Regions from separate parts of the Blautia sp. 1001283B150304_161114_C9 genome, predicted to be linked through region 2. Evidence: riboswitches for the same ligand, from Rfam matches in the RefSeq annotation. Region 2 holds a riboswitch; the other holds the start of a gene.
The links. Region 2 has a riboswitch for ZMP and ZTP ahead of I4V44_RS13005 (IMP cyclohydrolase). Riboswitches for the same ligand answer to the same signal wherever they lie in the genome.
Positions count from the first base shown of each region.

Region 1 (4,405 bases), on a different contig from region 2:
TAATATGGGAGGTACTGCTATTGGAACAGGAATTAATGCAGATGAGGGCTATCTGAGAAGAATTGTTCCAAATCTCACTGAAATATCGGGAATGGACTTTATACAGGCTTTTGATCTGATTGATTCCACTCAGAATCTGGATCCATTTGTAGCCGTTTCCGGTGCTGTGAAAGCATGTGCGGTAACTCTTTCCAAAATGTCAAATGATCTCCGTCTGATGTCCTCCGGTCCACGTACTGGTTTTGGGGAGATTAATCTTCCGGCAAAACAGAATGGTTCCTCTATTATGCCAGGTAAAGTTAATCCGGTTATTCCTGAAGTAGTGAATCAGGTTGCTTTTAATATTATTGGTAATGATGTTACCATTACCATGGCTGCAGAGGCTGGTCAGCTGGAATTAAATGCGTTTGAGCCGATTATTTTCTATTGCATGTTCCAGTCTATCGATACTCTTGGCTATGCAGTCCAGACATTGGTGGATAATTGTATTGTAGGAATTACAGCAAATGAAGAAAGATGCCGTTATCTGGTAGAAAACAGTGTAGGTATTATCACTGCAATCAGCCCCCATCTTGGATATCAGAAGGCTGCGGATATTGCAAAAAAGGCAATTAAGACAGGCGAATCTGTAAGAAGTCTGATTTTGAAAGAAAAGCTTATGGACGAGGATGAACTTAATCGCATTCTGGATCCGATCCATATGACGGAACCTGGTATTTCCGGAAAAGATTATCTTATAAAAAAATAAGAAAAAAACAGGCGGGAAAATCTTCCCGCCTGTAAAATCGTCTGGACACATATCATATATAAATATGATTTTTATATTTTTGAATTATTCGATTGATTTCAACCGGATTAGAACAGACCTGTAATCTTACCTGTCTCGTCTACGTCGATTCTCTCAGCAGCCGGAACTTTAGGAAGACCTGGCATTGTCATGATCTCGCCTGTAAGAGCTACGATGAATCCTGCACCAGCGGAAATCTTCAGGTTACGTACTGTAACTTCGAAGTCAGTAGGAGCACCCAGTTTGGTCTGGTCATCTGTTAAGCTGTACTGAGTCTTAGCTACACAGATTGGGCAGTTGCCGAATCCAAGAGCTTCTAACTGTTTCGCCTGTTTCTGAGCGTTAGCTGTCAGAACTACTTTCTTACCGCCATATACTTTCTGAACGATCTGGTTCAGTTTGTCTTCGATAGAACCTTCCAGTTCATATGCATAGGAGAAGTCGTTTGGTTCTTCAACAAGACGGATAACTTCTTCTGCAAGTTTGATTCCGCCTTCGCCGCCTTTTGCCCACACTTCAGAAAGAGCAACGTTAACGCCCAGTTCTTTACATTTAGCTTCTACAAAGTCAAGCTCTGCTTTTGTATCTGTAGGGAATGCGTTGATAGCAACAACACATGGAAGTTTGTATACGTTTTTGATGTTGGAAACGTGTTTTAACAGGTTCGGGATACCTTTTTCAAGAGCTTCCAGGTTTTCATTGTTAAGGTCAGCTTTAGCAACGCCGCCGTTGTATTTCAGGGCACGTACTGTAGCTACGATTACAACTGCGCTTGGTTTTAAACCAGCCATACGGCATTTGATATCAAGGAATTTCTCAGCACCAAGGTCAGCACCGAAACCAGCTTCTGTGATTGCATAATCAGCAAGCTTCATAGCCATCTTTGTAGCTGTTACAGAGTTACATCCATGAGCGATGTTTGCGAATGGTCCGCCATGTACGATTGCAGGAACGTGTTCCAGAGTCTGTACAAGGTTTGGTTTCAGAGCATCTTTTAACAGGGCTGTCATAGCGCCTTCTGCGTGAAGGTCACCTGCTGTTACAGGTTTCTGCTCGGAAACTTTTCCGTATGTATATCCGATGATGATCTTGGATAATCTTTCTTTCAGGTCTTTGATGTCGCTTGCAAGACAGAGAACTGCCATGATTTCAGATGCAACTGTGATGTCGTATCCGTCTTCACGAGGCATACCGTTTGTCTTTCCGCCAAGACCATCTACTACGTTACGAAGCTGACGGTCGTTCATATCTACACATCTTCTCCATGTGATCTTACGTGGGTCGATGTTTAATGCATTGCCCTGGAAGATATGGTTATCGATCATAGCTGCCAGTAAGTTGTTAGCTGCGCCAATGGCATGGAAGTCACCTGTGAAGTGAAGGTTAATATCTTCCATAGGAACAACCTGTGCATATCCGCCGCCTGCTGCACCACCTTTTACACCGAATACCGGTCCTAAGGATGGCTCACGAAGAGCTACCATAACACTCTTGCCAAGTCTCTGCATACCATCTGCAAGACCTACAGTAGTAGTAGTTTTACCTTCTCCTGCTGGAGTTGGGTTGATAGCTGTAACGAGGATTAATTTTCCGTCCTTCTTATCACTTTCTTTCAGAAGATTGTAGTCGATTTTTGCTTTGTATTTTCCGTACTGCTCCAGATATTTGTCGTCAATACCTGCTTTCTCTGCGATCTGAGTAATTGGAAGCATCTCGCATTCCTGTGCAATTTCAATGTCTGATTTGAATCCCATAATTGTTTTTCTCCTTTCGTTTCCGCATAACATGAAAAACTTCTGTTGCTGTTCACTCTGCGATCAGCAACAATTATTAATTGAAAGAAGTATTGGCCGGTCTGCCTGGTATTCCTGATTTCTGCCCTGAAAGTTATAAAAAAAGGCCAGTATCTGAATATTTCAAATACTGCCCAGACGGTCGGCTCCCACAAACCTCCGACTCCACGTGGTTTGCACTCCACTCTTTCCGTCAGTACTCGAAGGTTCTTTCAATTGATGAATACAATATATCATTTTGAGAAAAAAATGTCAAGAAAATTTTTGTTGAAACGTCAAAAAATGTGAGTAAACTGGATAAAAGTTGTGCAAATTGATAAGAGAAGAGAATCGTAATCCCTGGTAATGAAAGAAAATACGTTTTCTCAAGGGAAGAAATTGTTAAAAAATAAACACAGTTTTCCCTGACAAATGAAGAAAATATAAAAAGCGGGTAAAGACTGTGCAAAATATGGAAAATGGAATTGACAACAGTTCAGAAGATATGTTATTCTCATCTTTAGTATGAAAAGACACTATCGTTTTCATGCAAATATTTGCTCACATTCAGAGACAGTTTCTGAATGTTAAGCCATACGGACAGGCGGGGCAGTTGCCGGGTGGGAGACACCACATTATTGATTGAGTTAGAAGCTCAAATTTTATAAGTTGATTACTTTATAATAATCAGTGCGTAAGCACACATCATCTTGTGAAACGGTCAATAAGAGCATAGCATATATTTGCCAGCGATTGAAGACGACAGCAGTCATGAATATTTCAGAATACGGGAACAGGCACAGGATACAGACGGATTTATACGGGAAATCCGGTCAGTATATAAAGAGACAGAGCCTGAGAAATTCTATAGATCATGAGAGAAGCAGATGGTGAATGAACTTATCTGCTTCTTTTTTTGTGCAGATATAGCAAATATAAAGGATATGGTTGGAGATAAACGCTTTGCGGGGATGTGTCTCACATGCGTTCGACTTGAATATATAGAGAAATAATTGAATCATTGTGCCGGTTTGAGGCAGTATACAATTGCTGAATGATAGAACTGTATTTGCCGGTACATGACGACAGGAAAAGAGGAACATGTCAAATGGATTATGAAAGACAACAGCATGCGCCCATATATGAAGCACTGGAACGTTTCCGAAAGAAGAGAGTCGTTCCCTTTGATGTGCCGGGACATAAAAGAGGAAGAGGAAATCCGGAGCTTGCACAGTTGCTGGGAGAGAAATGTGTGGGGCTGGATGTTAATTCTATGAAGCCGCTGGACAATCTCTGCCACCCGGTTTCGGTGATCAGAGAAGCGGAGGAGCTTGCAGCAGATGCTTTTGGCGCAGCGCATGCATTCCTTATGGTAGGAGGAACCACATCTGCAGTGCAGAGCATGATCCTGTCTGTCTGCAAGGCAGGGGATAAGATCATTCTGCCGCGAAATGTACATAAAAGTGCCATCAATGCCCTGGTACTGTGCGGTGCAATTCCGGTTTATGTAAACCCGGAGGTGAATGCGCAGCTGGGCATTTCCCTTGGCATGGAAGTCAGTCAGGTGGAGAAGGCTATGGATGAGAATCCGGATGCGGTGGCAGTTCTTGTAAATAACCCTACCTATTATGGAATTTGTTCGGATCTGCGGACTATCGTAAAGAAGGCTCATGCAAGAGGAATGAAGGTGCTGGCAGATGAGGCTCATGGAACCCATCTTTATTTCGGCAGAAACCTTCCTGTATCCGGAATGGCGGCAGGTGCTGACATGGCGGCAGTTTCCATGCACAAATCCGGCGGAAGTCTGACACAGAGTTCGCTGCTGCTTTTGAATAAGAGTATGAAT
Region 1 is NZ_JADPGO010000008.1:40,571-44,975, forward strand. Features, by position in the region: gene I4V44_RS06050 (aspartate ammonia-lyase) at 1-748, shown strand, start outside; gene I4V44_RS06055 (formate--tetrahydrofolate ligase) at 856-2,541, opposite strand; ZMP/ZTP riboswitch at 2,706-2,791, opposite strand; gene I4V44_RS06060 (aminotransferase class I/II-fold pyridoxal phosphate-dependent enzyme) at 3,668-4,405, shown strand, end outside.
Region 1: it holds a riboswitch for ZMP and ZTP, as region 2 does, so the genes downstream of both, I4V44_RS06055 (formate--tetrahydrofolate ligase) here and I4V44_RS13005 (IMP cyclohydrolase) in region 2, are expected to answer to the same signal.

Region 2 (4,405 bases):
CTGAAAAGTGCCAATTTCAGCACTTTTCAGGGAGTCATAATTTTTCAATAAAACCATCATAAAAAATTTCAAAATAAATAAAAAAACATTTGACAAACTCCACTGCATATAGTATCATATATTTTGTCGCTGAGGTAATCACTCAACTGACATCATAAATGCGATAGTGGCGTAGTTGGTAACGCGCGACCTTGCCAAGGTCGAGACCGCGGGTTCGAGCCCCGTCTATCGCTCTTAAAGCATCAGCTAAGGCTGATGCTTTTTTCATCCCCTTCTATTAACTTTCCATGACTATAGCAATTCCATATCTGCGAATAACATCTATAGACAATATCCTTGATTAACATCCCTGAGTCAAGCGTATATTCGCAATCCGCTTCGCTACGCGGCTCTACACCAGCGCAGGACATTATATGTTTTTGCCCGCATTTGCAGGAGTCTTAGAAAAAGTTAGCGCCAGGAAATCTGCGTTATGTAAAAAAATTTCACTGTCTGAGCCGCATTTGCGGCGAGTTTGAAATTTTTTTACATGTTTTTAGCAGATTTCCTGGCGCTTAGTTTTTCTTAGGCTCCGAAACCGCGGACAAAAACATATAATGTCCTGCGCGTCCCCATACCAGCACCTTAGTGATGGAACAATCTGATACCAGTAAAACTCATCACCATTCCATATTTATTGCAAGTCTCGATCACAGCATCATCACGCACAGATCCACCCGGCTGCGCAATATACTTCACGCCACTCTTATGAGCACGCTCAATATTATCACTGAATGGGAAGAATGCATCAGATCCCAGTGTAACATCCGTCATCTGATCCAGCCATGCACGTTTCTCTTCTTTTGTAAATACTTCCGGTTTCTCTGTGAAAGTTTTCTCCCACATACCATCAGCAAGTACATCCATATATTCATCCCCGATATAAACATCAATGGCATTGTCACGTTCCGCACGTGAAATTGTATCTTTAAATGGCAGATTCAGCACTTTCGGGCACTGGCGAAGGAACCAGTTGTCTGCCTTCTGTCCTGCAAGTCTTGTACAATGTACACGTGACTGCTGTCCTGCACCAACACCGATAGCCTGTCCATCTTTTACGAAACATACAGAGTTGGATTGTGTATATTTCAGGATGATCAGAGAAATCTTCATATCACGTTTTGCTTCCTCTGTAAGCTCTTTATTCTCTGTCACAATATTGGAAAGCATTGCATCATCGATCTCAAGCTCCTGACGGCCCTGCTCAAAAGTTACACCAAATACTTCTTTGTGTTCCAGCGGAGCCGGTACAAAGTTCTCATCAATCTGGATCACATTGTAGTTACCTTTTTTCTTCTGCTTCAGGATCTCCAGTGCTTCCTCTGTGTATCCAGGTGCAATAACACCGTCAGATACCTCTCTCTTGATCAGAAGTGCTGTATCTTTATCACACACATCAGAAAGAGAAATAAAATCACCAAAAGAGGACATTCTGTCAGCACCGCGAGCTCTTGCATAAGCGCATGCTAATGGTGAAAAATTCTTCCAGTCCATATCATTTACCCAGTAGATCTTTGCCAGAGTCTCTGTAAGAGGAAGTCCTACAGCAGCACCGGCAGGAGATACATGTTTAAAAGATGTAGCTGCAGGAAGTCCTGTTGCTTTCTTCAGATTGGATACCAGCTGCCAGCCATTAAAAGCATCCAGGAAATTGATATATCCCGGCCTTCCGGAAAGGATCTTTACCGGAAGCTCAGATCCGTCTGCCATATAAATTTTTGCAGGTTTCTGATTCGGGTTACAGCCATATTTTAATTCGAATTCTTTCATTATATAAATCCTCCGTATGAACCAAATAAGTATTTTAAAATTAATTCCTGTAAATAATTTCTTACTGTGAAAGCATCGTCTTATGTTCACAATAATCTATGAGCACTATCTGTACTCAGTAAGTGACTATTATTTATTCTTATTAATGATCTTGCTTTCGTACTTACCTGTCTCAATATCAATATATCTTACAAACAGAGATACTTTGTTATCTTCGTTCAGGCTGTTCCAGAGAAGTTCTGCAAACTCATCCATATCATCCGGAATTGCTACCAGTTTCGGTTCGCCTTCAAAGCTTGGAAGTGGATTTCCGTCACATTTATAAGTATGGATGAAATGTCCCTCTCCTGCAATGGCATTCTCGTATGCAAATGTGTATCTGTTACATGCATCCGGATTTCCGTTGTTGCTCTTGAGAATTGACATTGCATAGTTGAATTTTCCGTTCTCTACGTGCATAACACCGGAGATACGAGGTGTATAGTTCGGACCGTCCGGCTCGAATTCTCTGCTTCTTAAGGACTGCTCAAAAGTAAGCTGATGATCCATTCCCTCATAAATGGTATCTGTCTGATCTCCGTTAGTTACGATTGTTTTGTTTCCCAGTACACGTACAGGTGCATAGATGATCAGACTCGGATCTGTAAGTTTGGACGGATCAAATGCCTGGGTACGGATTCCCTCACCATCCTCTACAAATACTCTGTTTCTGCTGTTCTCGCTTCTGCCCATGATGAAATAAGCTGTCACTGCTTTCTTACCGTCTGCGGAACGTCCAATCACAATTCCTCTGCCAGGATAGGAATTCTCTTTCAGTTCTTTTTCCAGTGATAACATTTCCATAATTTTTCTCCTTTTCGTTAAAAATAAGGTTAAAAAAAGCCTGGGAAACCTATTTATTCATTGAATAATTTCCAGGCTGCCCAGGCGGTCGGCTCATATACTCGCTGCACTCCCTGTAGGTAATCCTACTTCCGCCAGTCATGCAGGCACTGTTGTGAAAAAAAATCACACGTTGTTATTATAGTACAATACTTCTTTGTGGATTTCAAGGCAAATTTTTTTGTACTGTGCTGAATTTTCGTTTTACTGAACATCCTGCAAACCATAATCAACATCAATCTGCACCGCAATATCCGATTTCATCTGTATCCATGCATCCGGATTCTCCACATAATATTTCGGACAGTTTTTTCCGGTAACATCATAATGCCGGATCACGTTCTCTGATGTAAGCCCAAACCGCACGCACAACCACGCAGAAAGCTTCACTGCCGAATCATAAGTTGCCTCATTAAATTTCCCCGTCTCATCCGGATGACAGCACTCGATGGACAAAGTATCTACATTACGTGAGTTCGTCGCATAGGACATCTCTGACGTAGGAATACACTGCACCACTTCCCCATCCAGTCCCACTACAAAATGACTGCTCACCTTTGTGTCATGAGTAGTCGCCAGATTCTCAAAGTAGTTCCTGTTTGCAATGGCTGTTGCCCCCGGATTTGCAGTATAATGAATGGCAATATACTGTACACTCTCAATGGGAATCTGCGGTCTGGAATATTCATTCGGTGTCAGCAGTTCCACATCTATGTACGGCGCCCCTTCTTTCTGCCATTGTTCCGGTCCGCCTGAAGAATCCGCATTATCTGTTCCTGACTGTTCCGCATCAGAAATCATCGTGTCAGAATTATGTAAAAAGTCCCCAATACTCCATCCATTTTCACTGGCCCGATTTATTATGATCCACCCAATCAGAACTATGATCACGAGCAGCATAAGGCTCATAAGAATTCTCTGATTTCTCTGCCTTACTCTGCTGTTCTTTCGTCTTTTCGACCTGCTGTTTTTCTTTTTTACTGCAGTTTTCCCTGTTCTGGTATCTGTTTTTTTCTTTTTGTTTATATGCTTTTGCATTTTTACCTTCTCTTACGGGATTTTACTCCCTGCAAAAAATACCCCGGCCGGCATGCCTGGAAATCTTATTTCTTTCCATCAGCAGCCAGCCGGGGCATATATTACACCTGAAATTTATTATTTGTCATCTACGCTATAGTTCGGAGCTTCTTTTGTGATATGAATATCATGTGGATGAGATTCCTTAAGAGATGCAGCAGAAATCTTGATGAATCTGCCTGTTTCTTTAAGCTTCTCAATAGTTTCTGCTCCACAATATCCCATACCGGAACGGAGACCGCCCATGAGCTGGAATACAGTATCCTCAACATGTCCTTTGTAAGCAACACGTCCTTCTACGCCTTCCGGAACAAGTTTCTTCGCATTCTCCTGGAAGTAACGGTCTTTACTTCCGTTCTCCATAGCTGCGATAGATCCCATACCGCGGTATACTTTATATTTTCTGCCCTGATACAGTTCGAATGTTCCCGGGCTCTCGTCGCATCCTGCAAACATGCTTCCCATCATGCAGACATTCGCACCGGCTGCGATTGCCTTTGTGACATCTCCGGAATACTTGATACCACCGTCTGCAATGATCGGGATTCCGTATTCTTTTGCAGCTTCGTAGCAGTCCATAACAGCAGTGATCTGCGGAACGCCGATACCTGCAACAACTCGTGTGGTACAGATAGAT
Region 2 is NZ_JADPGO010000026.1:48,680-53,084, reverse strand. Features, by position in the region: tRNA gene I4V44_RS13015 (tRNA-Gly) at 161-233, shown strand; gene I4V44_RS13010 (phosphoribosylaminoimidazolecarboxamide formyltransferase) at 625-1,809, opposite strand; gene I4V44_RS13005 (IMP cyclohydrolase) at 1,939-2,652, opposite strand; ZMP/ZTP riboswitch at 2,724-2,804, opposite strand; gene I4V44_RS13000 (peptidoglycan recognition protein family protein) at 2,896-3,600, opposite strand; gene guaB (IMP dehydrogenase) at 3,847-4,405, opposite strand, start outside.